4 regions of the Pseudonocardia sp. NPDC046786 genome follow, and region 1 is predicted to be linked to each of the others. Evidence: riboswitches for the same ligand, from Rfam matches in the RefSeq annotation. Region 1 holds a riboswitch; each other region holds the start of a gene.

Region 1 (7,806 bases):
CTGGGTCTCCGGTGTCTCACCGGTCAGGAACACCCCCGGCGTCGTCTCGCCGCCCTCGTAGAGCGGGGCGTAGACGTAGGGCACCCGGCCGGCCACGGCCGGGGCGAGGGCCTGCCGGACCGCGGAGATGTGCCAGCCGCTGACCGCGGCCACCCGGCCCGCGTCGAGCAGGTCCCGGACGGCCGCGGCGACCTCGGACGGCGGCCGGCCGCCGTCCACCGGCAGCAGCCGGACCTCGCGGCCGAGGACCCCGCCCGCGTCGTTCAGCTCGGCGGCGGCCAGGTCACCGCATGCCTCGCAGGCCGGGCCGAGGATCCCGGCCGGGCCGCTGCGGGGCACGACGAAGGCGACGTCGAGCACTGCGGGGGCCGTGGACACGTCACCTCCCGGTCGGTTGAAGGTGACAGTGTTTACGATGACAGCGATCTCGTCACTACCCCGAACGCGCCAGCCCGGAGGATGCCCGTGCCCGCCGCCGAACCCTGCACCGGCGCCCCGGCCGCCGCGGCCGTGCTCGGCCGCGCCGCGCACCGGGTCGAGCGGCGGATCGAGGAGGCCGTCCGGCCGCCGGACGGGCCGGGCCTGGACGGCTGGCGGGTGCTCGATCTGCTCGCCGACGGCGCGGGGCACCCGATGTCGGACATCGCGGTCCACGCGATGGTCCCGGCGCCGACCCTGACGAAGATCATCGACCGGATGGTGGACCGGGCACTGGTGTACCGCCGGCCGGACGACGCCGACCGCCGGCGGGTGCTGGTGTTCGGCACCGACCGCGGCCGGGAGCTGCACGCGGCGTTGCAGCCGGGCGTCGCGCGGGTGGAACGGGAGATCCTGGACGCGTTCGGCGCCGACGCCGGGACGGTGCTGGCGGCACTGTCCCGGCTCGGCTGAGCTACTCGCCCTCCAGGTCCCCCTCCGACTCCAGGTACGCCTGCCGCAGCGCGTCCAGCGTGGACGCCTCCGGCGACTCCCACAGCCCCCGGTCGACGGCCTCCAGCAGCCGCTCCGCCATCCCGTGCAGCGCCCACGGATTGGACTCGGTCAGGAACTTGCGGTTGTCCGGGTCCAGCACGTACCCCGCGGTCAGCGTCTCGTACTGCCAGTCGGCGATGACACCGGTGGTGGCGTCCCAGCCGAACAGGTAGTCGACCGTCGCCGCCATCTCGAACGCGCCCTTGTACCCGTGCCTGCGCATCGCGGCGATCCAGCGCGGATTGACCACCCGGGCCCGGAACACCCGGGCGGTCTCCTCGTGCAGGGTGCGGGTGCGGACGGCCTCGGGGCGGGTCGAGTCGCCGACGTAGGCCTCCGGCGAGCTGCCGGTCAGCGCGCGGACGGTCGCGACCATGCCGCCGTGGTACTGGTAGTAGTCGTCGGAGTCGGCGATGTCGTGCTCGCGGGTGTCGATGTTCTTCGCCGCCACCGCGATCCGCCGGTAGGCGTTCTCCATGTCGTCCCGGGCGGGCACGCCGTCCAGGCCGCGGCCGTAGGCGTAGCCGCCCCAGGTCGAGTAGACCTCGGCGAGATCGGCGTCGCCGCGCCAGTCGCGCGAGTCGACCAGCTGCAGCAGCCCGGCGCCGTAGGTGCCCGGCTTGGACCCGAAGATCCGGGTGCGGGCCCGGCGGTCGTCGCCGTGCCGCTCGCGGTCGGCGAGCACGTGCGCGCGGACGAAGTTCTGCTCCGGCGTCTCGTCCAGCTCGGCGACCAGCTTCACCGCGTCGTCGAGCAGGGCCAGGACGTGCGGGAACGCGTCCCGGAAGAACCCGGAGATGCGGACGGTGACGTCGACCCGGGGGCGGCCCAGCTCGTCGAGCCCGATCACCTCGAGATCGCGGACCCGGCGCGACGCGTCGTCCCACACCGGGCGGACGCCGAGCAGCGCGAACACCTCGGCGACGTCGTCGCCGGAGGTCCGCATCGCGCTGGTCCCCCACACCGACAGGCCGACCGAGCGCGGGTACTCGCCGTGGTCGGCGCGGTAGCGCTCGACCAGCGACTCGGCCATCGCCTGCCCGGTCTCCCAGGCCAGCTTCGACGGGACGGCCTTCGGGTCGACCGAGTAGAAGTTCCGGCCGGTCGGCAGCACGTTCACCAGTCCGCGAAGCGGCGAGCCGGACGGGCCGGCCGGGATGAAGCCGCCGTCCAGGGCGTGCAGCACCCGGTCCAGCTCGTGCGCGGTGGCGTCCAGCCGGGGCACCACCTCGACGGCGGCGAAGCGCAGCACCGCACGCACCGCGCCGTCGTCGACGCCGGGGAGTGCCGCCGCCGCAGCGGGCCGGACGGCCGGACCGGCAGTACCGGCGGTACCGCCAGTACCGCAGTGCTCGGCGGCGACGTCGTCGACCGCTCCCGGATCCCAGTCCCGGGCCTCCATCCCGGCGACCAGCGCGCGGGCGACGGTCTCGACGGCGTCCGTTCGGGCACCGGTCTCGGAGCCGTCCTCGACCAGCCCGAGCGCCTGCCGCAGCCCGGGCACGGACTGCTCGCCGCCCCACATCTGCCGGGCCCGCAGCACGGCGAGCACCAGGTCGATCCGCTGCTCACCGGCCGGGGCGAGAGCCAGCACGTGCAGGCCGTCCCGGATCTGCACGTCCTTGATCTCGCAGAGCCAGCCGTCGACGTGCATCAGCATGTCGTCGAAGACGTCCTCGTCCGGGCGCTCCTCCAGGCCCAGGTCGTGGTGCATCTTCGCGGCCGTCATCAGCGTCCAGATCTGCTGGCGGATCGCGGGCAGCTTCGCCGGGTCGAGCGCGGAGATGTTGGCGTGCTCGTCGAGCAGCTGCTCCAGCCGGGCGATATCGCCGTAGCTCTCGGCCCGGGCCATCGGCGGGATGAGGTGGTCGACCAGGGTGGCGTGCGCCCGGCGCTTGGCCTGGGTGCCCTCCCCCGGGTCGTTCACCAGGAACGGGTAGATCAGCGGCAGGTCGCCGAGCACGGCGTCGGTGCCGCAGGACGCCGACATGCCCAGTGTCTTGCCCGGCAGCCACTCCAGGTTCCCGTGCTTGCCGATGTGCACGATCGCGTGCGCGCCGAACCCGCCGTCGGACTCCGGCGCCGCCAGCCAGCGGTACGCGGCCAGGTAGTGGTGCGACGGCGGCAGGTCCGGATCGTGGTAGATCGCGACCGGGTTCTCCCCGAACCCGCGCGGCGGCTGCACGATCAGCGTGACGTTCCCGCTGCGCAGCGCGGCGACGACGATGTGGTCGTCGTGCACGTACAGCTCGCCCGGCGGCTCGCCCCAGTGCTCGACGACGCCGTCGCGGAGGTCCTGCGGAAGCGTGCCGAACCAGCTGCGGTAGGTCGAGGCGGAGATCCGGATCGGGTTCCCGGCGAGCTTCTCCTCGGTGAGCCAGTCCGGGTCCTGCCCGCCGGCCTCGATCAGCGCGTGCATCAGCGCGTCGCCGTCGCCTGCCTCGACACCCGGGAACCCGCCGGTCTCGTACCCGGCGGCGGCCATCGTGCGCAGCAGCGCGACCGTCGAGGCCGGGGTGTCCAGACCGACCGCGTTCCCGATCCGGGCGTGCTTGGTCGGGTACGCCGACAGCATCAGCACGATCTTCTTGTCGGCGTTCGGGATCCGGCCGAGGTTGGCGTGGTTGACCGCGATCCCGGCGACCCGGGCGGCCCGCTCGGGGTCCGGGACGTAGACGGACAGGCCGTCGTCGTCGGTCTCCTTGAACGAGAACGGGACGGTGATCAGCCGGCCGTCGAACTCGGGGACGGCGACCTGGGTGGCGACGTCGAGCGGGGACAGGCCGTCGTCGTTGGACTCCCAGGTCTCCCGGGACGAGGTCAGGCACAGGCCCTGCAGGATCGGGACGTCGAGCGCGGCCAGCTCGGTGACGTCCCACTCCTCGTCCTCGCCGCCGGCCTGCGCGGACGCCGGCTTGGTGCCGCCCGCGGCGAGCACGGTGACGACCATCGCGTCGGCGCCACGCAGCCGCTCCAGCAGCCCGGCCGGGGCCTGGCGCAGCGAGGCGCACCAGATCGGCAGCGGTGTCGCGCCCTTCGCGGAGATCGCGTCGCAGAGCGCCTCGACGTAGGCGGTGTTCCCGGCCAGGAACTGCGCCCGGTAGAAGAGCACCGCCACGGTGGGTCCGGTCCCGATCCCGGTGCCGGTGCCGGTGCCGGTGTCGGGGCGGTCCAGCACGCCCCACTCGGGCAGCTCCACCGGCGGCGCGAAGCCCTCGCCGGTGAGCAGCACCGTGTCGGACAGGAACGCGTGCAGCTGCCGCAGGTTCTCGGTGCCGCCCTGCGCGAGGTAGGTGTGCGCCTCGGCGGCGACGCCGGCGGGCACGGTGGAGAGCTCCATCATCTCCGCGTCCGGCGCCATCTCACCGCCCAGGCAGACCAGCGGCGTGGACCGGGCCCGCAGCAGGTCCAGGCCCTCCTCGAAGTAGCGGTAGCCGCCGAGCACCCGGACGACGACGACGTCGGCCGCGTCGGCCATCGCGGCCAGCTCGTCGAGCAGCACCCGGTTCGGGTTGGCGAGGCGGTAGTCCGCCCCGCCGGCGCGGGCGGAGAGCAGGTCGGTGTCCGAGGTGGACAGGAGCAGGATCACCGGGCGGTCCCGGTGCGGGGCGTGCGGGCGCGCGTCATCGGCGTACCTTCCTCGGGATCCTCGTCCCGGACGGAGGTGGCGCGGCGGATGGGGCCAGTGTCTGGCTGCCCCGGCGGTCCACGAGGGTCCGCAGGGATCACAGTGGCGGGACCGCGCCGGACTCGCACCGGCTTCCTGATCCCACCCGCCGTCTTCGGTTGTCCGATCACCTTCCGCAACGGGCCGGTCCCCCGTCAAGGAACCGTGCACCGCCGTGGCGCTCGGCACGGGTGCCGCCGGTCACCCCGGCCGTCGTGGCGGGCGCCGCTGGAGGCCGGTCTGCTCACCCGGACAGGAGATCGCCCTGCGGGATCGGTCGTGGGCCGATCCCCTCCGGCAGGGCGGTCGATGGGGCGTCCAGCCAGAACACGTGCCGGCCCCCGCTCGAGACCGTGACCCCGTACCGGTCGGTGTCGGGTGAGCCGAGCTGCCGCCAGATCCCGGCGAGCGTCTCGACGCGGCCCCACAGCCGACGGGGCCCACCCTGGGCGACGGTGGAGGCGTCGTCGGTGAGCTGCGCCCAGGAGCCGTCGCCGGAGTAGAGAGACCGGACTCCGGTCATGAGCATCTCGACCTCGGGCAGGTCGATCCCGACGAGGGTGCGCAGAACTGGCCGGTCCAGCTCGTCGGGATGGTCCGCGACGTCGCGGACCGTGGTGCGCTCGTCGTGGGCCCGGACGTGCGGCCCGGCCGCGGGGTCGCGCAGCGGATGGTCCGGATCGGGGCGCATCCACATGAAGTGTCCGGGACGGCCGGTGAACCGACCCGACACGTGCTCGGGGTCGCTCCTGTCGAGCACGATGAGCCCGCTGCTGGACTCGCTGCGCAGGTCGACCACGATCCGGCCGCCGTCGGCGAGCTGGGACACCCACGCACCGGGGACCCGGGGCGCGCCGCAGGTGGCGATGATGCGGTCGGACGGCGCCCCATGCGGGACCCCGACGGCGCCGTCACCGGTCACCACCGTCGGGCGCAGACCTGCTGCAGCGAGGCGCTCGCGGGCGGTCGCGGCCGGGTCGGGGTGCAGCTCGACGGTGGTGACCCGCTCGGCGCCCACCAGCCCGCGCAGAGGATCGCGGCGTCGTAGCCGGTGGCCGTGCCGATCTCCAGGACGCGGGCAGCAGGGCCATCGCTCCACCCTCTCGCGCTCCCGCGCCGAACAGCGGGATCGCCGCATCATCGCGCCGAGCGACGACGACCGCGGAGGTTCCGGCGGATCTGCGCCGGACGCGCCCGGGGTTCCGGCCGCCCCGGGGAGGACTCGCCGCCCGCTGACCCCGTCGGGGGACTCCCCGGTGCGCCTGCTTGCCCGGACCCGTACCCCGGTCGACGCTCTCCCGGCACGACCCACCTCCACCGGCGGGAGCCACCGTGACCCGACGCATCCTCACCGTGCTGCTCGGCACGGTGCTGGTCACGGCGCTCACCCTGCCCGCGGCGCAGGCGGCGGTGCCGGACGTCCTCGCCGATCGGGCGTACATCGGCGTCTCGGTCGCCACCGTGTGGACCTCCCCCACCAGCCCCCGGGAGATGGACCGCTCCGCCGTCGCCGCGCCGGCCGACCCGGCAGCCTGGCTCGGTTCGATGACCGCCGCCGACCGGCGCGAGCTGACCACCGCGTCCCGCACCCAGACCCAGGTCCTCTACGGCGCCCCGGTGCAGGTGCTGGAGCGCCGGGACGACTGGACCCGGGTCGCGGTCCCCGGCCAGCCCAGCGCGAAGTACGACCGCGGCTATCCGGGCTGGATCCCGTCCGCCCAGCTCACCACCGGTGTCGCGTTCGCCGGGCTCACCGCGGCGCTGCCCGCGGGCACCGTCGACGAGGTCGCCACCACCTGGCTCTACGCCGAGGAGACGCGCACCGAGCGGCTCCGCGAGATCAGCGCGGGCACCCGGCTGCCGGTGCTCTCCGGCGACTCCGGCGGCGTGCAGGTGTCGCTGCCCGGCGGCGGCACCGCCTGGATCGACGCGGCGCACCTGCGGATCGGCGGGCCGGGACCGGCGACCGGAGAGGACCTGGTCGGCACCGCGCGGCTGTTCCTGGACCGGCCCTACCTGTGGGGCGGCCGCTCCGGGTTCGCGCCGGACTGCTCCGGGCTGACCGGGCTGGTGCACGAGCTGCACGGGATCACGATCGGCCGGGACGCGTCCGACCAGGCGATCGGCGGCCGGGCCGTCGGGAAGGACGACCTGCGGCCCGGCGACCTGCTGTTCTGGAACTCGCCCGCCACCCACGTCGCGATCTACGCGGGCGACGGGCAGATGATCGAGGCGTTCGACGCGTCCACCCCGGTGCGGGTCACCCCGGTCCGGTTCGACGACAGCTACGCCGGGGCGCGCAGGCACCTGCCCGACCCGGCCTGACCTGGTCCGCGCCCGGCGTGTGACCGATGCCGCCGCCCCGCGCGGGCGCCCCGCGGGTCCCGGTGTGCCTACAGTGACCGGCGTGCCGACGACCGCCCGTACCCGCGCCGACGCCTGCCCGGGCGTCGTGTCGCCGCATCTCGCGGCGGACGGCGCGCTGGCCAGGGTCCGGCTGCCCGGCGGCGTGGCCCCCGCGCCGGCGCTGCGCGCGGTCGGGGCGCTCGCCGCCCGGGCCGGTGACGGATCGGTGCACCTCACCTCGCGCGGGAACCTGCAGCTGCGCGGCCTCGATCCGGCCGATCCGCGGCCGGTCCGGGAGCTCGCCGAGGCCGGGCTGCTGCCCTCGACCACCCACGAGCGGGTCCGGAACATCCTGGCCTCGCCGCTGTCCGGGATCACCGGCGGACTCGCCGACGTGCGCGGGCTGGCCGCCGCGCTGGACCGCGGGCTGTGCGCCCGGCCGGGGCTCGCCCGGCTGTCCGGCCGGTTCCTGTTCGCCCTCGACGACGGCCGCGGCGACGTCGCCGGCGAGCGGCCCGACCTGTGCTGGCGGGCCACCTCCCCGGACGACGGCGAGCTCGTCGTCGCCGGGACCGGGACCGGCCTGGTCAGCCCCCGGGCCGGCGCCCCCGCCCTGCTGCTGGACGCCGCGCAGGCGTTCCTGACCCTGGACACCGGCACCTGGCGCACCGCCGAGCTCCACGACGCCCCCGACCGGATCGCCGCGCTGCTGGGAACCGGCGGCCGAGCGTTGCGAGATGGCTCCGGCGACGACCATCTCGCAACGCTCGACGGCGCACCGCCCGGCGTCGGGGACCTCGGCGGCGGCGCGGTGGGGGTGG
Region 2 (7,806 bases), on a different contig from region 1:
AGCGTTCCACGAGCTCGCCGACCTGGTCGATGTCGGAGGCACCGCCCGGCGAGGTGTGCACGTGCACGGTGAGGTCGTGGGTGCGGGCGGCGGCGAAGATCGCGTCCAGCTGTGGGGCACAGGCGGGGTCGGTGGGGCTCCCGCCGAGCAGGAAACTGATCTTGATGATGCGCACGCCCGGCTCCCCGGCGAGCGCGAGCGCGGCGGCGGTGCCGGCGGCGTCCTGCTGGCGTGGGGACGCCCAGATCCCGGCCCGGACCCGGTCGTCGGTCGCGGCGGCCTCCAGGCACAGCCCGTTCAGCGCGAACGACGGCGCCGGATCCGGCACCCCGTAGTTCGGCATCACCACGGCCAGCTCGGTGCCCTCGGCGTCGAGGTCGCGGCGCAGCTCGTCGATCGTCGCCCTGGCCGAGACGTCCGGATTGACCGGCGGCCCGCCGTAGAACGGGTAGGCGGGGAGCACCCCGAGGTGGCGGTGCGCGTCGTGCGGGAGCAGGGCGGTTGCTGCGGTCACGGCACCCAGTCGAACAGAACGGCCCGGCCGCGTGGTGCGGCCGGGCCGATCCGTCACAGGGTCTTCACACGGACCTGACCGCGCTGTCGAACGCCGGGCCCGTGGCCGGGCGGGTCGGGCGGATCAGTCCCACTCCAGGGAGCCGCCGGTGCGGTACTCCGTCACCCGCGTCTCGAAGAAGTTCTTCTCCTTCCGCAGGTCCATCGCCTCGCTCATCCACGGGAACGGGTTGTCCGCCTGCCCGAACAGCGGCGCGATCCCGATCTGCTCGGCCCGCCGGTCGGTGATGAACCGCAGGTACTGCTCGCAGGACTCGGCGGTCAGGCCGAGCATCCCGCGCGGCATGGTGTCGCGGGCGTAGGCGACCTCCAGCTCGCACGCCTCGTGCAGCATGCCGCGGATCTCCCGGGCGAACTCCGGCGTCCACAGGTGCGGGTTCTCGATCTTGATCTGGTTGATGCAGTCGATGCCGAAGTTCAGGTGGATGGACTCGTCGCGCAGGATGTACTGGTACTGCTCGGCGATCCCGACCATCTTGTTGCGCCGCCCGAGGGCCAGGATCTGGGCGAAGCCGGTGTAGAACCACATGCCCTCGAACACCACGTAGAAGGCGATCAGGTCGCGCAGGAACGCCCGGTCGTTCTCCGGGGTGCCGGTGCGGAATTCCGGATCGGACAACGCCTGGGTGTAGCGCAGCGCCCAGGTGTCCTTGTCGGTGATCGAGGGGATCTCGCGGTAGGCGTTGAACAGCGTGCCCTCGTCGAGCCCGAGCGACTCGCAGACGTACTGGAAGGTGTGCGTGTGCACGGCCTCCTCGAACGACTGGCGCAGCAGGTACTGCCGGCACTCCGGGTTGGTCAGGTGCCGGTAGACGGCGAGCACGATGTTGTTCGCGACCAGCGACTCGGCGGTGGCGAAGAAGCCGAGGTTGCGGGTCAGCATCAGGCGCTCGTCGTCGGTCAGGCCGCCCGGGGTGCGCCACAGCGCGATGTCGGCCTGCATGGCCACCTCGGTCGGCATCCAGTGGTTGGCGCAGCCGGCCAGGTACTTCTCCCACGCCCAGTGGTATTTCATCGGGAGCAGCTGGTTGACGTCGGTCCGGGCGTTGATCATGCGCTTGTCGTCGGCGTGCACCGGAGCGGCGCCGCGCTCGATCTCGCCGAGGCCGGTCGCATCGGTCGTCGGGACGGTCACTGGCAGGCCTCGCAGTCGGGGTCGTCGATCGAGCAGGCGGCGGCGGGATCGAGATCGAGCTCCATCCCGGCGATGCCGGAGCCGGCCGGGGTGCCGCTGGCCGCCGGGCCGCTGCCCGCCGGGTTCCCGCCACTGCCGGTCGGCACCCCGGTGAGCCGCCCGTCGGTGCCCTTGAGGGTGGACTTCTCCACCGACGTCGCGGCCCGGGTCCGCAGGTAGTAGGTGGTCTTGCAGCCGCTGCGCCAGGCCAGCCGGTACAGCTCGTCGAGCTTGCGCCCGCTCGGACCGGCCAGGTACAGGTTCAGCGACTGCGCCTGGTCGAGCCACTTCTGCCGGCGCGACGCGGCCGCGATCAGCCAGCGCGGCTCGATCTCGAACGCGGTGGCGTACAGCTCCTTGAGGTCGGCCGGCACCCGGTCGATCTCGGCCAGCGAGCCGTCGAAGTACTTGAGGTCGGCGACCATCACCTCGTCCCACAGGCCACGCTGCTTGAGGTCACGGACCAGGTGCGGGTTCACCACGGTGAAGTCGCCGGACATGTTGGACTTCACGTACAGGTTCAGGTGGATCGGCTCGATCGACTGGGCGACCCCGCAGATGTTCGAGATCGTCGCGGTCGGGGCGATCGCCAGCACGTTGGAGTTGCGCATGCCCTGGGTACGGACCGTCTCGCGCAGCGTGTCCCAGTCGAGGGTGGTGGAGCGGTCGACGTCGAACTCGCCCTCCTCGCGGGCGGCGGCGAGCAGCTCCAGCGAGTCGATCGGCAGGATCCCCCGGCTCCACAGCGAGCCGTCGAAGGAGGCGTAGCGGCCACGCTCGGCGGCCAGATCCGACGACGCCGCGATCGCGTGGAAGCTGAGCGCCTCGGCGCTGCGATCGGCGAACTCGACGGCGGCGTCGCTGCCCGGCGCGATCCGCTGGAGGAACAGCGCGTCGGAGAAGCCCATCATCCCCAGGCCGACCGGGCGGTGCCGCAGGTTGGACCGGCGGGCCTCCGGGATCGTGTAGAAGTTGATGTCCACGACGTTGTCCAGCATGCGGACCGCCGTGGTCACCGTGCGCTGCAGCTTGTCCGTGTCGAGCCCGTCGGGCCCGATGTGCGCGGCCAGGTTGACCGAGCCGAGGTTGCAGACCGCGACCTCGCCGTCGGCTCCGGCCTGGGTGTTCAGGGTGATCTCGGTGCACAGGTTCGACGAGTGCACCACGCCGGCGTGCTGCTGCGGGCTGCGCAGGTTGCACGGGTCCTTGAAGGTGATCCACGGGTGCCCGGTCTCGAACAGCATGGTCAGCATCCGGCGCCACAGGTCGACCGCGCGCACCGTGCGGTGCACCCGGATCTCGCCGCGCTCGGCGGCCTGCTCGTACTCGCGGTAGCGCAGGGGGAACGCGGTGCCGTAGAGATCGTGCAGGTCGGGGACCTCGTCCGGGGAGAACAGCGTCCAGGAACCGTCGGCCTGCACCCGGCGCAGGAACTCGTCGGGCACCCAGTTCGCGGTGTTCATGTCGTGCGTGCGGCGCCGGTCGTCGCCGGTGTTCTTGCGCAGGTCGAGGAACTCCTCGATGTCGACGTGCCAGGTCTCCAGGTAGGCGCACGCCGCGCCCTTGCGCTTGCCGCCCTGGTTGACCGCGACGGCGGTGTCCCCGGCGATCTTGAGGAACGGCACGACACCCTGCGAGACACCGTTGGTGCCCCGGATGTGCGCGCCGAGGCCGCGGACCGGGGTCCAGTCGTTGCCCAGGCCGCCGGAGTACTTCGCGAGCAGCGCGTTGTTCCGGTAGCCGCCGAAGATCGAGTCCAGGTCGTCGTCGACGGTGGTGAGGAAGCACGACGACAGCTGCGCCCTGGTGGTGCCCGAGTTGAACAGCGTCGGGGTGGACGCCATGAAGTCGAAGCTGGACAGCAGCTCGTAGAACTCGATCGCGCGCGCCTCGCGGTCGACCTCCCGGATCGCCAGGCCCATCGCGACCCGCAGGAAGAACGCCTGCGGCAGCTCGAACCGGGTGCCGCGCTCGTGCAGGAAGTAGCGGTCGTAGAGGGTCTGCAGGCCGAGGAAGCCGATCTCGGTGTCCCGCTCGGGACGGATCGCGGCGGTGACCCGGTCCAGGTCGAACGTGGCGAGCTCCGGATCGACCAGCCCGATGTCGATCGCGCGGCTCAGGTAGTCCTTGGTGTACGTGGCGTAGCGCTGCGCCATCGTGGCCTGGTCGGGCGTCTCCCGGGTGCCGGACAGGTGCGAGACGGCCTCGGCGCGCAGCCGGTCGAGCAGCAGCCGGGACGCCACCAGCGAGTAGTCCGGCTCCCGCTCGACCAGCGTGCGGGCGGCCATGACGAGCGCCTGGGCCAGTTCGTCGGCGGTGATGCCGTCGTAGACGGTGCGGTCCAGCTCGGCGAGCACCGGCTCCCGGCTCACGTCCTCGATCCCGGCCAGCGCCTCGGCGAGCACGGTCTCGACGCGGTCGCGGTCCAGCGGGACCCGGCTGCCGTCGGGCTGGGTGACGTGCACGGTCGGCAGATCGGTGGTGGCGGTCTCGGGTCCGGTGTCCCGGGCCTGCGCGTGCTGCTCACGGTAGAGCACGTAGGAGCGGGCGACCTTGTGGTGCTCGCCGCGCATCAGGGCCAGCTCGACCTGGTCCTGGATCTGTTCGACGTGCACGCCGGGCACGGGATGCCGGGCCAGTGCCGCGACGACCTGATCGGTCAGCTCGCCGACGAGATGGTGCAGCCGTGACGACGCCGACGCGGACCCGCCCTCGACGGCCAGGAACGCCTTGGTCATCGCCACCGAGATCTTGCCGGCGTCGAACGTGGTCTCGGAGCCGTCACGCCGGATCACCCGCAGGCCGGGCGGGGCTGTGCCGTGCGCGGATGCAGGGGGAGCGGTGCTTGCGGTCACGGGTCTCTCTCCTCGCGAGTCGCCGTCGGTCCGTGACCCGCGCGAGGAGGCGACGACGGTCCGGGACCGCCGCACCCTGGCGCCCTCCCGCGAGGCCCGGAGCTGCGCACGCCGGCGGCGGGCGCACCGGTGGCAGGTCTTCGGACTCACGGGCGTCGTGCACGCTCCTACTGGCCGTCGCTTCCCGGGATCGCTCCCAGTGCTCGTTGACGGCGGTCGTTCCCGTTCACCGCTGCGGGGCAGTCCCGGATTCGCACCGGGTTCCCTGTTGTCTCACCGGCCCAGGCGGGCCGGTGAACCACCAGCGAACCGGACACTACATCTTGGGGCCGCCGCCGTTCGAGACCCCAAGGAGTCGGTGTGTGCGACGAATCGTCACCGCCGGTGAACGGTGCAGGTCGGCCCCGGCGGGTCGCCGCGAGAGGCTCGTGCCGGCCACTCGGACCGGTGATGATCGTCCCCCTTTCGGGGGCTAGATGAAAATGACTACTGTTTCTGACATGAGAATTCGACGGATCCTCCCGCTCGTCCCGGCGCTCGCGCTGCTCGCGGTGCTCGCCGGATGCGGAGCCGCCGGGCCGGGTACCGATCCGGCCGCCGGGGAGCGGCCCGCGCCGCGGATCGAGCGCGCCGCGGCACCGCTGGAGCCCGCCGGCACCGTCACCGACCCGAACGGCACCGAGCTGTCGCTGCCCACCCCGCCGGAGCGGATCGTCTGCATCACCGGGCTGTGCGACGACATGCTCGTCGAGCTCGGCATCGCCCCGGCCGGTACCTCGACGCCCGCGCTGCTCGCGAACCCGGTGCTGCTCGGCGAGGCGGCGGCCGCGCAGGTTCCGACCGTCGCGGGCAGCTTCGGCAGCGAGGACGTCGAGTCGATCGCCGCCCTGGATCCGGACCTGGTGATCGGGCTCGGCGGGGTGCACGATCCGCTGCGCTCCGCGATCGAGCAGTTCGCGCCGCTGTGGACGGTCGAGCCGTCGACCTGGCAGGACTCGGTCGGCTACCTGCGGGCGCTCGGGGCGCTGACCGGCCGGACCGCGGAGGCGGTGGCGGCCGAGGAGCGGTTCCGCGGCATCCTCGCCGACGCGGTCGACACCACCCGGGAGACCGGGCAGGCCGACCGGACGGTCGTGCTGATGTACGGCAGCGCCGACACGATCGGCGTCGACACCACCGCATCGGTCAACGGCGACCTGCTCGCCCAGCTCTACGACTACCCGTTCGCACCGCGCAGCGCGGACGTCGAGTCCGGGTCGGCCTACAACGTCGAGGAGATCCTGGCCGGGCAGCCCGACGTCGTACTGGCCTTCTCACTGCTGTTCTCCGCCGAGGACCGCACGCTGACCGACCAGCTCGCCGACAACCCGGTCTGGCAGCAGGTCCCGGCCGTGCAGCAGGGTGCGGTGCACGAGATGGACCCGCGACTGTGGGGCAGCGGGCGCGGCACCCGCAGCCTGGGCGCGATCGTCGAGCAGTCGCTGGCCGTGGTGCCGGGCAGGTGAGGATCGCGCTCCTGGTGGCCGCCGGGACCGCGCTCGTGGTCGCCACGCTGTGCCTGGGCACGCCGTCGGTGCCGCCGTGGCAGTTGCCGGCGGTGCTCGGGTCCGGTTCCGGGATCGAGCACGTCGTGGTCACCGAGCTGCGCGCGCCCCGGCTCGTCCTGGGCGCGCTCGCCGGGATCGCGCTCGGGACCGCGGGGATGCTGCTGCAGGACGCGCTGCGCAACCCGCTCGCCGTCCCCGAGCTGCTCGGGGTCTCCTCCGGCGCGGCGGCCGCGGTGGCGATCACGATCGTGACCGGTGCCGCGATGCCGTTCTCGCCGCTGCTGCCCGCGATCGCCGGTGCCGCGACCGGGGCGCTGCTCACCCTGCTCGCGGTGCGCGGGGCCGTCGGACCGGCCGCCGTGCTGCTGATCGGGGCCGGGGTGAGCGCGGCGTTGCAGGCGCTGCTGCTCACCGCGGTCGCGCTCACCGGCTCGCAGGAGCAGGGGGTGCTCGTCCGCTACCTGCTCGGTTCGCTCACCGGCACCACCTGGCCGACGGTCGCGACGGTGCTGCCCGGGCTCGCGATCGGGCTCGGGCTCGCGGTGCTCGCGCTGCCGGCGCTGGGCCTGCTGCGGCTCGGCGACGGCACCGCATCGGTGCTCGGGCTGCGTACCGCGACCGCCCGGATCGGGGTGCTGGCGGTGGCATGCCTGCTGGTGGCCGCGGTCGTCGGCCCGTGCGGCCCGGTGGCGTGGGTCGGTTTCCTGGCGCCGCAGCTGGTACTCCGGTTCCGTCCGGCGGCCGCACCGCTCACCCGGCTGGTCGCCTGCGCGGGAACCGGGGCGGTGCTCGTCGTGGCCGCGGACCTGCCGGCCCGGACCGTGCTGTACCCGGTGGAGCTGCCGGTGGGCGGGCTGACCGCGGTGGTCGCCGTCGTGCTGGGGGGGCTGCTCCTGGCCGGACGCCGGCGTCCCCGGCCCGCCGATCCGGTGCAGGTGGGGCCGTCGTGACGGCACTGCTGCGGCTGCTGCTGCTCACCGCCGGTGCCGCCGTCGCCGGGACGGCCGGCCTGCTGGTCGGCACCGCGGTGTCCCCGATGGACGCGGTGTCTGCGCTCGCCGGGATCGGCGATCCGTCGGCCCGCGAGCTGGTCATCGGCCTCCGGATGCCCCGGGTGCTGGTCGGATTCGCCGCGGGCGCCTGCTTCGGTGTCGCCGGTGTGGTGCTCCAGTCGGTGCTGCGCAATCCGCTGGCCTCGCCGGAGGTCACCGGGGTCGGCTCCGGCGCGGTGCTGGGCGCGGTCGCGGCGACCCTGGCCGGCGGTGCGGTCGCCGGCCCGATCGGGGTGCTCGCCGTCGCCGTGCTCGGCGGGACGCTCGGCGGCGGTGTGCTGTGGCTGCTCGCCGGCCGGGCAGCCGGTCCGGGCACCGCCGATCCGCTGCGGCTGGCGGTGTCCGGCGTGGTCGTCTCGGCGGTGCTCGCCGGTGGGACGCTGCTGCTGCTCACCGCCCGGCCGCAGCTGGCCGGGTCGCTGGTGCGCTGGCTGGTGGGGTCGCTCAACGGCCGCGGCTGGGAGCACTGGAGCGCGGTCTGGCCGGTCGCGCTGGTCGTGCTCGTCGCGGCGGCGCTGCTCGCGCCGGTACTGGCCCTGCTCGCCGTCGACGACGACCACGCCTGCGGTGTCGGGCTCGCGGTCGGGCCGTGGCGCAGCGTCGTC
Region 3 (7,806 bases), on a different contig from region 1:
GATGTGTCTACAGCTGCAGACCTGTTCAATCAATAGAACGTGTGGAATGCCCCCGCGGCGCCCACCGTGACGGCCGGTCCGGTGGAGCGCCGCGGGAGCGCACCGGCGTCAGCCGGTGGTCTGCGCCCGGACCCGGCGGGCCGCCGCGACCAGGTTGGTGAGCGCAGCGACGGTCTCCGGCTCACCGCGGGTCTTCAGCCCGCAGTCCGGGTTCGCCCAGAGCCGCTCCGGGCCGATGTGCCGCAGCGCCGCGGTGAGCTGGCCGGCGAGCTCGTCGATGTCGGGCACCTCGGGCGAGTGCACGTCGTAGACGCCCGGGCCGAGGCCGCGCGGGATGCCCGGCCCCAGGTCGGCGAGCACCTCCATCCGGGACCGGGCCGCCTCGACGGTGGTGACGTCGGCGTCCAGCCCATCGATCGCCCCGACCACCTCGCCGAACTCGGAGTAGCACAGGTGGGTGTGGATCTGAGTGCCGTCCACCACCCCGCCGGTGGACATGCGGAACGCGTCCACCGCCCACTCCAGGTACCCGGGACGGTCCCGCTCGTGCAGCGGCAGCAGCTCGCGCAGCGCGGGCTCATCCACCTGGATGATCCGGATCCCGGCCGCCTCCAGGTCGACGACCTCGTCGCGCAGGGCCAGCCCGACCTGCCGGGCGGTGTCGCCGAGCGGCTGGTCGTCGCGGACGAACGACCAGGCCAGGATCGTCACCGGTCCGGTCAGCATGCCCTTGACCGGCTTCTCCGACAGCGACTGCGCGTAGGTCGCCCACTCGACGGTGATCGGCCGGCCGGCACGGCGTGACACATCGGAGTGCAGGATCGGCGGCCGCACGCACCGCGAGCCGTAGGACTGCACCCAGCCGAACTCGGTGGTGGCGAAGCCGTCCAGGTTCTCGGCGAAGTACTGGACCATGTCGTTGCGCTCGGGCTCGCCGTGCACCAGCACGTCCAGCCCGATCTGCTCCTGCAGCGCCACCACGCGGGCGATCTCCCCGCGCATCCGCCCGGTGTACTCGGCATCGTCGATCCGGCCGGCCCGGTGGGCCGCCCGGTCCTTGCGGATCTCGGTGGTCTGCGGGAACGAGCCGATCGTGGTGGTCGGGACGTCGGGCAGGCCCAGCGCCTCGCGCTGCACCTTCGCCCGCACGTCGGCCGCGCCGCGCCGGTAGTGGTCGGCACCCAGCTCGGCCAGCCGGGACCGGACCGTCGCGTCCCGCCGAGCGGCCGCCGCGACCCGCTCCCGGGTCTCCCGTGCGGCGTCGAACTCGGCCGCGACCGCGGCCCGGCCCCCGTGCAGCGCCCGGCCGAGCAGCACCACCTCGTCGACCTTCTGCCGGGCGAAGGCGAGCATGTCGACGACGTCGGCGGGCAGCGACGTCTCCACCGACAGGTCGTAGGGGACGTGCAGCAGCGAGCACGACGTCGAGATCTCCACCCGGCCCGCGACGCCGACCAGCCGCGAGGCCGTGACCAGCGCGGCGTCCAGGTCGGTCCGCCACACGTTCCGGCCGTCGACGACACCGGCCAGCACCAGCTTGCCGCCGATCCCCTCGACGCCGTCGATCCCGTCCAGGTCGGACGCGCCGGCGACCAGGTCCAGCGCCAGCCCCTCGACCGCGGTCGAGGCGAGCACCGGCAGCGCCGGGCCGAGCTCGCCGAAGTAGGACGCGACCAGGATCTTCGGCCGGCGCGGCGCGGCCGCGAGCCGGTCGTAGGCCCGGCGCAGCGCGGCGATCTCGTCCTCGGAGCGGTCCGCGGCGAACGCCGGCTCGTCCAGCTGCACCCACTCGGCACCGGCGTCGGCCAGCTCGGCGAGCAGGTCCCGGTAGACCTCGACCAGCGGGCCGAGCAGGTCCAGCGGCCGGAACCCCTCGGGCGCACCCTCGGCGGGCTTCGAGAGCAGCAGCAGGGTCACCGGGCCGACCAGCACCGGGCGGGTCACGACGCCGGAGCGCAGCGCCTCCCGGAACTCCTCGAGCGCCGTGCGCGAGCCGGGCGCGAGCCGGGTCTCCGGGCCGATCTCGGGCACCAGGTAGTGGTAGTTCGTGTCGAACCACTTGGTCATCTCGCAGGCCGGCGCGCCGGTGCGGCCGCGGGCCATCGCGAACATCCGCTGCAGCGGGTCGGTGATGCCGGCGAAGCGCTCCGGGACGGCGCCGACGGCGAGCGCGGTGTCCAGGACGTGGTCGTAGAACGAGAACGTGTTGCCGGGGACCTGGTCCAGTCCCGCGTCCCGCAGCGTGGTCCAGGTGTCGCGGCGCAGACCGGCCGCCACCTCGTGCAGCGCGGAGACGTCGGACCGGCCGGCCCAGAACGCCTCGGTCGCGCGCTTCAGCTCCCGGTGCGGCCCGATCCTGGGGTACCCCAGCACGGTGCTGCCGGTGGTGGACACGGATGACACAGGTTTCGCCATGGTCACAGCCCTCTCTCCTCGCGAGCGCGGTGGAGGACCCGTCACCGCCGGAGAGGGGCACGACGGCACGGTCCGGGCGGGCCCGCACCGGACGCGCGATGGCGCCGGCGGGCACGGTGGTCACCCGGTCGTCCGCTGGGCCCTCCCTCGAGGCCACGGATCCGCGCACGCCGGTCGGCGCGCGCACCGGCGGCAGGTATTCGGACTCGTGGGCGCCGTGCTCGTGCCTACCGGCCGTCGCTTCCCGGGTCGGTTCCCAGTGCTGATGACGACTGTCGTTCCCACTCACCGCTGCGGGGCAGTCCCGGATTCACACCGGGTTCCCTGTTGTCCCGTGCCGGCCCCCGCGGGGACCGGCACGAACCGTCGGCGGACCGACCATAACCCACCGGACGCGATCGGCGGACTGTTGCCTTCTCCTCACTGTTGCCATACTCTGGCAACACGTTCGCCCTCCCCGCTCGGGGTCGAGGGCGACCTATCCCTGCACCCCTCCGTTCAGACGGGTTTCCTGCCTGGTCTGCCGAGGAGTAATCGCGATCACCTCTGTGCCCGGGGCCACAACCGGTCCTAGCGTGCGGCTCGACCCATCCGCCTGCCGCAGAAAGGGCTGACATGCAGGTAGACGAGCTGCTCAAGCCGTTCCCCATCAAGGAGTTCCACCCGTTCCCCAGGGCGCTGCTGGGTCCCGGCTCGCACGAGCTCATCGGCCCGGAGGCCCTCAAGCTGGGCTTCAAGAAGACCCTGGTCATGACGTCCGGCCTGCGCGGCACCGACATCGTCCACAAGATCGTCGAGTCGATGAAGTACCACGGCCTCGAGGTCGTCGTGTACGACCAGGTCGAGTCGAACCCCAAGGACTACAACGTCATGGACGCTGTGGGCCTCTACCAGCAGAACAAGTGCGACTCGTTCGTCTCCATCGGCGGCGGCTCCTCGCACGACGCCTGCAAGGGCGCGCGCGTCTCGGTCGCCCACGACGGCCGCAACGTCAACGAGTTCGAGGGCTTCAACAAGTCCGAGAACCCGGCGAACCCGCCGCACATCGCGGTCTCGACGACGGCCGGCACCGGCTCCGAGACCTCCTGGGCGTACGTGATCACCGACACCACGACGGACCCGGACAACCCGCACAAGTACGTCGCGTTCGACGACGCCTCGGTCACCACCCTGGCGATCGACGACCCGGTGCTCTATTACGACTGCCCGATCGACTACACCGCGCAGTGCGGCTTCGACGTGCTCGCGCACGCCTCCGAGCCCTACGTGTCCCGGCTGAACTTCCAGCCGTCGCTGGGCAACGCGCTGCACGCCATCAAGCTGACCTCGCAGAGCCTGCGCCAGGCCGTGTGGAACGGCCAGGACCTGGCCGGCCGCGAGGGCATGATGTACGCGCAGTACATCGCCGCGCAGGCGTTCAACTCCGGTGGCCTGGGGATCATCCACTCGATCTCGCACGCGGTGTCGGCCTTCTACGACACCCACCACGGCCTGAACAACGCCATCGCGCTGCCGCGGGTGTGGGCGTTCAACATGCCGGTCGCCTACGAGCGGTTCGCCGACATCGCCGAGGCGATGGGCATCGACACCAGCGGCATGACCAAGCCGCAGGCCGCCGACGCCGCGCTCGCCGCGTCCATCCGGCTGCTGCGCGACGTGGGCATCCCGGAGAAGTTCGCCGATGTCAAGCAGGACACCTACTCGAAGAACCGGCTCGGGGTCGGCCCGACCAAGTTCTACGAGAACGCGCCGACCATCATCGGCGACGCGGCGGACGTCGACCGGATCACCAACCACGTCCTGGGTGACGCCTGCACCCCGGGCAACCCGAAGGAGTGCACCTTCGAGACCGTCCGCCCGGTCGTCGAGCACTCCATCAACGGCGACCTGGACGACCTGCTCACCTGATCGTCCGATCAGCCCGACCCGTTCGCGCCTGCGGGCCCACTCCGTGCGAGGTCATACTCGCCACGGGTGGGCCCGTCGGCTGCGCGGCCCGCCGCACCCACCTCCGGTGCGGCCTGTGAAGGAGATTCCCAGCGTGACTCCCGTTCCCGGCTCCACGAGCGCTGAGAGCCCCGTCCCGAACACGGCGCCGTTCGAGTCCGTCGACGAGGTCGTGGAGACCCTGCGCGAGCAGGGCTACATCGCCGACACCCGGCTCGCGACCACGGTCTTCCTGCTCACCCGGCTGGACAAGCCGCTGCTGCTGGAGGGGCCCGCCGGCGTCGGCAAGACCGAGCTGGCGAAGATGCTCGCGCTGGCCACCGGGCGCCGGCTGCTGCGGCTGCAGTGCTACGAGGGCCAGGACGAGACCAAGGCCCTCTACGAGTGGGACTACGGCAAGCAGCTCATGTACACCCAGATCCTGCGCGAGAAGATCGGGCAGGTCGTCGAGGACGCGCCGGACCTGGCGTCGGCCGTCGACCGGATCGGTTCGCAGGAGAGCGTCTTCTTCTCCGAGCGGTTCCTGGCGCCGCGCCCGCTGCTCGAGGCCATCCGGTCCGAGCAGCCGTGCGTGCTGCTGATCGACGAGGTCGACCGGGCCGACGAGGCGCTCGAGGCGGTGCTGCTGGAGACCCTGGGCGAGTACCAGATCTCGGTGCCCGAGGTCGGGACGTTCCTCGCGAAGCACCGCCCCTACGTGCTGCTGACCTCGAACAACACCCGGGACCTCGCGGCCGCGCTGAAGCGCCGCTGCCTGCACCTGTTCCTCGACTACCCCTCGGCCCAGCGCGAGCTGGAGATCGTGCGGTCGAAGAAGACCGGGCTCGCCGATCAGCTGGCGGAGGAACTCGTGGGCGTGGTCCGCGGGCTGCGCGAGCTGGAGCTGCGCAAGGCGCCGTCGATCTCGGAGACGATCGACTGGGCGCGCACGCTGGCCGTGCTGGGCGTCGAGGAGCTGAACTCGCAGGTCCTGTCGGACACCGTCTCGGTCGTCGTGAAGTACGACAAGGACGTCCGCAAGGCGCTCGACGCGATCCCGAACCTGGTCGACCCGAACGCCGTCGTCACCGAGCCGGGCCACGGCCACGGCCACGGGCACGGCCACGGGCACGACGGGGACCACTCGCACGACGCGGACCACGCGCCCGACGCCGGCCCCGGCCGCCGTCCCGGCGACGGGCCGGACGACGGCGACGTCGACGGGCGGGCCCGCCGCGCCGCCAAGGACCAGCCCGGCCGGCACGCCGACGGTTACGGCAACAAGGCCGCGGCCGGGCGGTCCGCGCCGCCGCTGCGTTCCGTCACCCCCGGCCAGGGGGCCCGCTCGTTCGGCGCCCGCAAGCGCCCGATCTGAGGCCGCGACGTGGAGGCGAGCATCCACCGCTTCGTCCGGCTGCTGCGGATCCGGGCGGTCCGCATCTCGGTCTCGGAGGCGCTCGACGCGATGGCCTGCGCCGCCCAGCCCGGGGTGCTGGCCGACCGGTCCGTGCTGAAGGAGGCGCTGCGCGTCGCGCTGGTGAAGGACCGGCGCGACGAGGCCACCTACGACGAGGTCTTCGACCTGTTCTTCGCCCTGGTCAAGGTCGGCGAGTCGGACACCGGCCACGGCCACGGGCACGGCCACGGCGACATGAGCGACGACACGCCGCTGGAGAACTTCACGCTGTCCGAGGAACCGTCGGAGACCCCGCAGGAGGGCCACGACCACGGCACCCCCGCCGACATCCGGGACTTCTTCGATCCCGAGGACCTGGCCGAGCAGTACAACCTGCACCAGGAGGCCAACAAGATCGACATGGCGTCGATGACCGACGAGATCGTGCTGTCCAAGGAGCAGGCCGGTGACGTCGCCGACGGGCAGCGGGTGCAGATCGAGACCGACCGGTTCTCCGGCGGCGGCCTGCCCGGTGACATCTCGCAGGCCCAGGGCACCAAGGTCGACGCCGATCTCTCGGTCGCCCAGCAGGACGCGCTGCTCGGCTGGCTGACCTCGGAGGAGGACCGGCTCGCCGAGGAGGCGCAGGGCACCGAGGACGACGCCGCCGCGCTGCGCCGCCGGCTGGCCGGGGTGCTGGAGAACCTGCCCGAGCTGCTCAAGGCGCACCTGGAGAAGCTGCTGGAGATCGAGCAGCGGATCGTCGAGGGACACGACGACGCCGAACGCGTCGCCGAGGTCGACCGGGCGTCGGAGACCGAGCGGATGCAGCTGGAGGACTCGCTGCGCCGGCTCGCCAAGTCGCTGCACGGCGCGCTGACCCACCGGCGCCGGGTGTCGCCGCGCGGCCGGATCGACTCGGCCCGGACGATGCGCCGCAACATGCGCTACGACGGGGTGCCGTTCGCCCCGGTCACCGTCGCCCGGCAGGAGGACAAGCCGCGGCTGGTGGTGCTCGCCGACGTGTCGCTGTCGGTCCGGGCCACCGCCCGGTTCACCCTGCACCTGGTGCACGGCCTGCAGGACCTGTTCGGTCAGGTGCGCTCGTTCGCGTTCGTGGCCGATCTGGTCGAGGTGACCGACCTGTTCGCCGACCATCCGGTGGAGCACGCCCTCGGGCTGATCTTCGGCGGGGACCAGCTCGACGTCGACGCCAACTCGAACTACGGCCTGGCGTTCGGCCAGTTCCTGGAGGACCACGGCTCGGCCGTCACCCGGCGGACCACCGTGCTGGTGCTCGGCGACGGGCGGGGCAACGGCAACGACCCGAACACCGAGGCGTTCGTCGAGATCACCCGCCGCGCCCGGGAGACGATCTGGCTGACCCCCGAGCCGCGCTACTCATGGGGGCTGGGCCGCTGCGACCTGCCCGCCTACGCCGAGTTCTGCGACCGGGTCCGGGTGGTCCGGGACCTGTCCGGCCTGGAGACGACGACGAACGAGATGGCGGGCGAGCTGATCGGTCGCTGACCCGGGGCCGCACCGGGTGCGCACCGGGTGCGCTCTAGGCCGTTCGACCGATTCATCATCACGTTCCGTTCCCGCGGAGGTACAGTCGGTCGTCCCCCCTGTGAAGGAGCGTCCGGCGATGGGTGACGGTGGGCTGGTGGTCCGCCTGCTCGCGCGCATGTGTACCGCGATGTGGGGATACATGCCGGGCGTGATCCCGGCGATGGTGACGACCATGGGCAACGGGCCGGCGCTGCGCTGGTTCGCGCTGAACTTCCCGCGCTTCCTGGTCACGCTGCGGGTGCTCGGGCCGGTCCGGACCCATCTCGCCGGGCTCACCATCTCGCTGGCGAACGGCTGCGTCTACTGCGCCTACGGCCGGGCGCACGCCCTGGAGCTGATCTGGCTGCGCGACCGCGGGAAGCTGTTCCCGCTGGACGCCCGCACCCTGGAGAGCTGGAACGGCCTGACCCGGCACGAGATCGCCGTCCGGCTGCGCGTGGTGCTGGAGCAGGCCGGGCTGCACGCCGAGGTGATGTGGGTCGACCGCACGCTGGCCC
Region 4 (7,806 bases), on a different contig from region 1:
TCGGCATGCCGACCCTGGTCCCCGGCCACATCCCGGCCGGCCGCACGGTGATCCTGCACTCCGAGAACGGCATCCTCGGCGTCGGCCCCTACCCCACCGACGACGAGGTCGATCCGGACCTGATCAACGCCGGCAAGGAGACCGTCACCGTCAACGACGGCGCCGCCTACTTCGGCTCCTCGGACAGCTTCGCCCAGATCCGCGCCGGGAAGCTCGACGTCGCCGTGCTCGGCGGGATGGAGGTCGCGGCCAACGGCGATCTCGCCAACTGGGCCGTCCCCGGCAAGATGATCAAGGGCATGGGCGGGGCGATGGACCTCGTGCACGGCGCCCGCACCGTGATCGTGATGATGGACCACGTCTCCCGGGACGGCACACCCAAGATCGTCGAGCGGTGCAGCCTGCCGATCACCGGTCTGGGCTGCGTCACGAAGATCGTCACCGATCTCGCCGTCGTCGACGTCACGCCGGACGGCCTGACGCTGGTCGAGACCGCCCCCGGGGTGACCGCCGAGGAGGTGCGGGAGAGGACCGGGGCCCCGCTGCGCGGGTGACCGCGTCGCGGACGGGCCGGGCGCCCGTCCGCGACGAGCGGGGTCAGGCGCTGCGCGGCCCCGTCGTGACCGGCATGCTCGTCAGGCCGCGGACCAGCGTCGACTCCCGGTAGGTCAGGTCGTCGAGCCGGACCGCGAGCGCCAGCTCCGGGCGGTCGGCGAACAGCCGCCCGATCGCGACCCGACCCTCCAGGCGGGCCAGCTGGGCACCGAGACAGAAGTGGATGCCGTGCCCGAAGAACACCCCGCCGGAGGCGTCCCGGGTGATGTCGAGCCGGTCCGGCTCGGCTGCCCAGTCGCCGTCCCGGTTGGCGGCGGCGAGGCCGAGCATGACCATGTCGCCGGCCGGGATGGTCACCCCGGAGTAGGTGACGTCCTCCGCCGCGAACCGGATCGAGGCCTGCGCGACCGGCGAGTCGAAGCGCAGGAACTCCTCGACCGCCGAGCCGATCAGCGACGGATCCTCGGCCAGCAGCTTCCGCTGGTCGGGGTTGGTGAGCAGGGCGAGCACGCCGTTGCCGATCAGGTTGACCGTCGTCTCGTGCCCGGCGATCAGCAGCAGCATCGCCATCGCGACGAGCTCCTCCTGGGAGAGCCGGTCGCCGTCCTCGTCGGACACCGCCAGCAGCGACGACAGCAGCGCGTCGTCGGGCTCGGTGCGCTTGCGCTCCAGCAGCTCGGACAGGTACCCGTGCAGCTTGCCCATGGCCGCGTTCTTGTCGTCGGCCGGGGACTCGTCGACCAGCACCGAGGACCAGGCGGAGAAGTCGTCGCGGTCCTCGGCGGGCACACCGAGCAGCTCGCAGATCACCTGCACCGGGATCAGGAAGGCGTACTCGCGCATCAGATCGACGGTGCCGTCGTCGGGCATGCCGGCGAGCAGGCCGTCGGTGATCTCGGTGATCCGCGGCTCCAGCTCGTTCATCCGGCGGACCGTGAACGACCGCCCGACCAGCTTGCGCAGCCGGGTGTGGTCCGGCGGGTCCATCAGCAGCATCATCGGCGTCGGCGCCGCGGGCATGTCCGCCCGCTGGTCCTCGGGCAGCGTGTAGCGCCAGTCCTTCGACAGCCGCGCGTCGACGAACGCCTCGCGCACGTCGTGGTAGCGGGTGAGCAGCCAGACGGGGCCGTCCGGCAGCGCGAGCCTGCGCACCGGCTCCTCGGCGCGCAACGCGGCGTAGGCGGGGTGCGGGTTCTGCCAGAAGGTGCCCGAGAACAGATCGTGCCGCTCGGAGCCGGTGGTGGTCAGCGCCATGGGCCCATCGTGCCAGCGTGACGTAAGCAGGCGCTTACATCAGAACAGACGAGTGACCGAGCACACAGCCGGGTCGAGCGCGACGTCGTCCGGGACCGCGGTGCCGACGATCACCGACGCGGCCAGCGCCGCCAGCGCCGGGGACGACTCGATGCCCGACCCGCCCTGGCCGGCGACGAAGTGGAACCCGGGATGGCCGGGCCACTCCCCCAGCACCGGGGCGCGGTCGGGTGCGAACGTCCGCAGCCCCGCCCAGGCCGTGCGGACCGAGCGCAGGCCCAGCGTGGTGACCTCGCCGACCCGGTCCAGCCCGCGTGCGACGTCCAGCCCGTCCGGCCGGGCGTCGCCGGGCGGCTGCGGGGTCTCGTCGGCGGGCGACACCAGCACCGTGTCGGCCTCCGGCTTGAGGTACCAGCGCTCGGCGGCATCCGCGATCAGCGGGAGCGGGGCGCCGGCCACCCGCAGCGCGGCCGGGTCCGGCACCGGACAGGCCGCGATCGTCCGGCGCAGCGGGGTGAGCCCGGCCCGGGGCACCCCGGCGAGCCCGGCGATCTCGTCGGCCCACGAGCCGGCCGCATCGACGACGGCGGCGGCCCGCACCCGGTGCCCGGCCGCCGTCGCCACCCGCCAGCCGGCGCCGTCCCGGGTCACCGCGGTCACCCGGGCGCCGCGCAGCACCGTGCCGCCGCGGGCCCGCAGGCCACGCCGGTAGCCGTCGTGCAGGGCGATCGCGTCGATGTCGGCCGATCCGGCGGTCCAGGCGGCGGCGCGCGGCGCCCGGCGCAGGACCGGTGCCCGCCGCAGCGCCTCGGCCGGATCCAGCTCGACCGGGGCGTGCGGCTCGCCGCGCTGCTCGTCGAGCATCGCCGCGATCCCGGCGGCGCCCGCGTCGTCGTCGCCGAGGTGCAGCACCGGGCGCGGGGACAGCAGCGGCGGCGTGTCCAGCTCGGTCTGCAGCGCGCCGAACCTCGGCCCGGACGCGTCGATCAGCGCCCGGAACGGGCCGGACCCGTGCCCGGGGATGTAGGTCGCCGCGGACCGTGCGGTGGAGTGCACCGGCATGTCCGCCTCCGCCTCCAGCAGCACGACGCGGCCGTGCGCGGCCAGCTCGTACGCCACCGAGACGCCGGCGATGCCGCCGCCGACCACCACCAGGTCCGTGTCATGCGCGTCCACCGGGCCGACGGTAGCCGCGGAAAACCGGTGGACCGCCGGCCGGGCCCGGCCTATCGTCGCCGTCATGCTGATCCGGTTCCTCTGAGCGGCCCGCGGACGACCGTCCGCGCTCCCGCCGGCCCGTGACGTCCCACGCACGCAGGCCCGGAACCGATGCTGCGCCGTCCCTCCGGCTTCCCTGCGTCCGGCAGTGCGTCACCGGCCCCCGGTCCGTGCGACCGCCCCTGCCCGACCCGACCTGTTGGAGGCCCGTATGCGCACCACCCCGTCCCGATCGTCCGGAACCGCTCCGGCGCCGCAGCCGGCCAACCGCGCCGAGCGCCGAGCGGCCCGCCGCGGCCGCCCGGTGGAGGACACCGGCACCGGTCCGGCGGCCCCCCGCCTCACCGGCCCGGCGCCGCACGCGAAGCCCGCGCACGTCCGAACGGACTTCGCCGCCCGGCGCAGCGGCTGAGCCACGCTGATCACGGATCGGGCACCGGAACGGTCGCCGCGCGACCGTCCGGGTTCCCGATCCGTGATCGGCCGGCGCGTGCGAGGCTGGACGCCGTGACCGTGACCGTGTGGTGGGCCGCCCCGACCGATCCCGGTGGGCGGCCCGATCTCGTGGCCCTGCTGGACGCGCACGAGCGCGAGCGGATGGCGGCGCTGCGCCGCGCCGGGGACCGGGCCCGTTACCTGGCCGCGCACGCGTTGGCCCGGCTGGTGCTGGCGGAGCACCTGGGCGCCGATCCGGCGTCGATCGACATGGACCGCACCTGCCGCTGCGGGAAGCCGCACGGCAAGCCGCGACTCGCCGGGCACGGCGACGCCGCCCCCGGCTTCTCGCTGACCCACTCCGGCGCGCTGGTCGGGGTGGCGCTGGGGCCCGGCCCGGTCGGCGTCGACGTCGAGCAGCACCGCGAGCTGACCGGGCTGGAGGGGCTGGCCCGGCACGCACTGTCCCCCGGCGAGCGCGAGCGGGGACTGCCCGGCCCGGCCGGGTTCCTGGTCACCTGGACCCGCAAGGAGGCCCTGCTCAAGGCCACCGGCGACGGGCTGTCCGCGCCGATGGACGCCATCACGCTGTCCGCGCCCGGCGACCCGGCGCGGGTCCTGCACTGGCCGGACGCGACCGGCTCGTGGTGGCTCGCCGACATCGACACCCCGCACCCGGACCATCCCGGAGCCGTCGCCGGCGCCGGTGCCGACGTGCCGCTGATCACGGTCTCCGACGGCGACGCGGTCCTGTCGGTGGTCCGGGGCACCATGGGCGGGTGAGCTCGCCGGACCGGCCGGGCGCGACCGGGGCGCGCTGGGTGCTGCACCTCGACATGGACGCGTTCTTCGCCTCCGTCGAGCAGCTGACCCGGCCCACCCTCGCCGACCGTCCGGTGCTGGTCGGCGGGGCGGGGCCGCGCGGCGTCGTCGCGGGCGCCAGCTACCAGGCGCGGGTGTTCGGGGCGCGCTCGGCGATGCCGATGGGGCAGGCCCGGCGGCGCTGCCCGCACGCCACCGTGCTGCCGCCCCGGTTCCCGCTGTACAAAGCGGTCTCGGACGAGGTGATGGCGGTGCTCGCCGAGTTCTCGCCGGTCCTCGAACCGGTCTCGGTGGACGAGGCGTTCATCGAGCCCCCGGCGCTGGCCGGCGCCTCGCCGGACACCGTGCGGGACTTCGGCACCCGGCTGCGCGCGGCGGTCCGGGAGCGGACCGGGCTGCCCGCCTCGGTCGGCGCGGGCTCCGGCAAGCAGATCGCCAAGATCGCCTCCGAGCTGGCGAAGCCGGACGGGCTGCGGGTCGTCGCGCACGCCGAGCAGGGCGCCGTGCTCGATCCGCTGCCGGTGCGCTCGCTGTGGGGCATCGGGCCGGTGTCCGGCGAGGCGCTGCGCCGGATCGGGATCGAGACGATCGGCCAGCTCGCCGCGATGGACGGCCGGGAGGTCACCGGGGTGCTGGGCACGGCGATGGGCACCGAGCTGCACCGCCTGGCCCGCGGGATCGACGACCGGCCGGTCGCCCCGCGCGGCGCGGCCAAGCAGATCAGCGCCGAGACCACCTTCGACACCGACCTGACCGCGATGTCCGCGGTGCACGCCGCCGTCGAGTCGATCTGCGTGGCGGTGCACCGCAGGCTGGTCGCCGACGGCCGGGCCGCGCGCACCGTCACCGTCAAGGCGCGCACCGGCGACTTCGTCACCCACACCCGGTCGGAGACGACACCGTTCCCCAGCCGGGACCTCGCCACGCTGGTCGCGGTGGCCCGCCGGCTCGCCGACACCGCGGTCGGCGAGGGCGGGGTGCGGCTGCTCGGGGTGTCGGTGTCGGGCTTCGGCGAGGAGCCGCCGCTGGCCCTGTTCGACGCGGTGCCCTCGGCACAGGGGTGGCGCGCGGCCCCGGTGGACCCGGACGGCACGGGACCGGGCAGGGCGGCCCCGGGAGGCGAGGCCCCCGGCACAGCGGCCCCGAGCGGCGCTGCGGCCGGGCGGATGAGCACGCCGGTGGCGGTCGAGGAGCCGGCGGGGCACCCGGCGGTGCCCGGGGAGGAGCCGGCCGGCCGGGCGGCTCCCGGGGAGCCGCCCGGCGACGACCGGCCGTGGCGGGCCGGCGACGACGTCGGCCATCCCGAACACGGCCACGGCTGGGTACAGGGCGCCGGGCACGGCCGGGTCACCGTCCGGTTCGAGACCGCGCTGACCGGGCCGGGCCGCACCCGCACGCTGGACGCCGCCGATCCGCAGCTGACCCGCGCCGATCCGCTCCTGAGCTGGCGGCCGGCCGGGTGAACCGGCCGGACCGGGCCCGGCCGATCAGCGGACCCGGCCGATCAACGCTCAGCCGACCAGCGGGCTCGGCCGACCGGCGCTCTGCTGACCAGGCTCGGCCGACCGGCGCTCAGCCGATCAGCGGGCTCCGGTGCGGCGGGGCGACCCGGGTGCCCGCGGCGACCCGGATCCCGAGTCCGGGTGCGGTGCGGGCGAGGCCGTCGAGCACCGCGCCCAGCGCGACGTCAGCGGCGGGCTCGCCCGCCACCAGCAGCACCCCGTTGCCGGCCGGGTGGTCGCCGGCCCAGGCGGTGATCCGGCCGACCGCGTCGCGCGGGGAGATCCGTTCGACCCGCCACGCCTCGGCGTAGAACAGGGCCACCGACTCCGGCCCGCGGGGGAACGTGAAGACGGTGTCGGCGTCCGCGAGCAGGCCCTCCAGCCCGTGCCCGGCCGACTCACCGGCCGGCTCGGTGCCGAGAACGACCAGGGTGGGGAGCGGGTCGACGCTCATCGCAATGTCCTCCTCGAGGGTCCGCGCCCTCAACAGTGGGAACTCCTGCGACGACGGCCAGTCTCCTGGCTCCCGGATCGACGCGCTCCCCCGCCTTCCCACCCTCGCCGGGCAGTGGCCTGCGGGGTGGGGAGCGCTCCCCGGTGACAGTGGCGGGACCGCGCCGGACTCGCACCGGCTTCCTGCACCGTCGTCCGGGTCAGCCCATCACGAGCCGGTCGGGGGGTCAACAACGAGTGACGGTGACGCCTGCCCGGCGGCGAGGTCCCGCACCACCGGGACCAGCGCACCGGCCAACCGCCGGTGCGAGTCCGCATCGAGATGGCAGCCGGCTATCCCGGTCCGGGTGATCGGGGCCGCATCGAGGAACGCGTGACCACCGGCGGCCGCCAGCGCGCGCAGCGGCCCGGCGAGCCGTCGTGACGCGGCGGCCGAGGCCGCGTCGTAGCCCCCGGGGGGCATCGACGCGACGAACCGCTCGGCGGTCCCGTCCATCGGCGGCGGCGCGACGACCACGAACCGCGGCGCCGGCAGCCCGAGCGTCGCCGCGGACCCGGCCGGATGGTCCAGGTAGCGGCCGAGCGCGCGGGCGACGTCGTCCGGGGTGCGGGCGTAGCGGGTCCGCAGGTCGTTCGTGCCGAGCATCAGGACGATCACGTCCAGCGGCAGGTGGCTGTCCACGCAGGCGGTGAAGTAGCCCGGCGCGGCCGGGCCGGCCGAGGATCGTGTCCTGGAGATCGGTGGTGCGCCCGGGGAGCCCCTCCTCGACGACGTCGTGACCGGCGCCGAGCAGCTGCTGCAGCACCCCCGGCCAGCGCACGCCGGCGGCGTACCTGGCCCGCTCCCCGGGACGATCCCGTAGGTGTTGGAGTCGCCGAAGCACAGCACCCGGGAGGAGCCGGGCACGGTCGTCACGGCCGGGGCTCCGGCGCCGGCCTGCGCCCGGGAGGGATCACCAACAGGCAGGCCAGCGCGGTCACCAGGGACAGCCCGGACGCGACCGTGAAGGCCGCGGCGCAGCCCTGCACGGTGGCCTCCGCCCCGCCACCGGCGGCGACGGCGACGGCGACCGTCGCGGCGACGGTGGACAGCGCCGCCGTGCCGAGCGAACCGCCGAGCTGCTGCATGACGTTGGTGGTGGCCGGGGCGACCCCGACCTGGTCGGCGGGCAGGTCGCGGGTGGCGCTGCTCATCGAGGTGCTGGAGGTCATGCCCTGGCCGACGCCGGACACGATCAGTGCGGGCAGCAGCCCGGTGGAGTAGCCGGTCCCGGTGTCGATCAGGGCGAGCACGGCCAGCGCGGGTGGACTGGGACATGTGGGGGTCTCCGCTCAGCTGAACACCGTCCGGAGTAGCGCGACCGCGCGCTCCACGTGGGGCAACGGGGAGTCGCCGGCGTCGGTCGAGCGCGCCCAGTTCTCCATGCCGGTGCGGACGGCGGCCATCGCCATCGAGGCGATCAGCACCGGGAGCTGCGGATCGACGTCGGGGCCCATCCGCAGCGCGGCGGCGTCGGCGAGCCTGCGGGTGGAGGACCGGCGTCACGGTCCGACGGGGGCCTCCAGC

What was found. A riboswitch is a leader RNA that binds a small molecule or an ion and turns the genes downstream of it on or off. The one in region 1 is predicted to bind cobalamin.
Region 2: linked by a shared signal. The riboswitch ahead of ABZ881_RS15870 (ribonucleoside-diphosphate reductase subunit alpha) and the one ahead of cobN (cobaltochelatase subunit CobN) in region 1 are both predicted to bind cobalamin.
Region 3: linked by a shared signal. The riboswitch ahead of metE (5-methyltetrahydropteroyltriglutamate--homocysteine S-methyltransferase) and the one ahead of cobN (cobaltochelatase subunit CobN) in region 1 are both predicted to bind cobalamin.
Region 4: linked by a shared signal. The riboswitch ahead of ABZ881_RS05240 (hypothetical protein) and the one ahead of cobN (cobaltochelatase subunit CobN) in region 1 are both predicted to bind cobalamin.

What each region holds. Positions count from the first base shown of each region.
Region 1 covers NZ_JBEYYF010000007.1:201,408-209,213, forward strand. Annotated here, with positions in the region: gene ABZ881_RS11515 (substrate-binding domain-containing protein) at 1-378, opposite strand, end outside; gene ABZ881_RS11520 (MarR family transcriptional regulator) at 466-891, shown strand; gene cobN (cobaltochelatase subunit CobN) at 893-4,561, opposite strand; cobalamin riboswitch at 4,635-4,781, opposite strand; gene ABZ881_RS11530 (hypothetical protein) at 4,884-5,657, opposite strand; gene ABZ881_RS11535 (C40 family peptidase) at 5,972-6,964, shown strand; gene ABZ881_RS11540 (precorrin-3B synthase) at 7,047-7,806, shown strand, end outside.
Region 2 covers NZ_JBEYYF010000011.1:91,841-99,646, reverse strand. Annotated here, with positions in the region: gene ABZ881_RS15880 (amidohydrolase family protein) at 1-514, opposite strand, end outside; gene ABZ881_RS15875 (ribonucleotide-diphosphate reductase subunit beta) at 638-1,708, opposite strand; gene ABZ881_RS15870 (ribonucleoside-diphosphate reductase subunit alpha) at 1,705-4,602, opposite strand; cobalamin riboswitch at 4,716-4,920, opposite strand; gene ABZ881_RS15865 (ABC transporter substrate-binding protein) at 5,103-6,107, shown strand; gene ABZ881_RS15860 (iron ABC transporter permease) at 6,104-7,099, shown strand; gene ABZ881_RS15855 (iron chelate uptake ABC transporter family permease subunit) at 7,096-7,806, shown strand, end outside.
Region 3 covers NZ_JBEYYF010000011.1:141,191-148,996, forward strand. Annotated here, with positions in the region: gene metE (5-methyltetrahydropteroyltriglutamate--homocysteine S-methyltransferase) at 109-2,415, opposite strand; cobalamin riboswitch at 2,606-2,771, opposite strand; gene mdo (NDMA-dependent methanol dehydrogenase) at 3,031-4,323, shown strand; gene ABZ881_RS16085 (MoxR family ATPase) at 4,457-5,716, shown strand; gene ABZ881_RS16090 (VWA domain-containing protein) at 5,726-7,267, shown strand; gene ABZ881_RS16095 (hypothetical protein) at 7,386-7,806, shown strand, end outside.
Region 4 covers NZ_JBEYYF010000003.1:287,308-295,113, forward strand. Annotated here, with positions in the region: gene ABZ881_RS05215 (3-oxoacid CoA-transferase subunit B) at 1-554, shown strand, start outside; gene ABZ881_RS05220 (cytochrome P450) at 598-1,809, opposite strand; gene ABZ881_RS05225 (FAD-binding oxidoreductase) at 1,849-2,985, opposite strand; gene ABZ881_RS05230 (4'-phosphopantetheinyl transferase superfamily protein) at 3,535-4,245, shown strand; gene ABZ881_RS05235 (DNA polymerase IV) at 4,242-5,747, shown strand; gene ABZ881_RS05240 (hypothetical protein) at 5,857-6,240, opposite strand; cobalamin riboswitch at 6,278-6,474, opposite strand; gene ABZ881_RS05245 (hypothetical protein) at 6,448-6,921, opposite strand; gene ABZ881_RS05250 (hypothetical protein) at 7,152-7,532, opposite strand; partial or broken gene ABZ881_RS05255 (TetR family transcriptional regulator) at 7,572-7,754, opposite strand; gene cobA (uroporphyrinogen-III C-methyltransferase) at 7,782-7,806, opposite strand, start outside.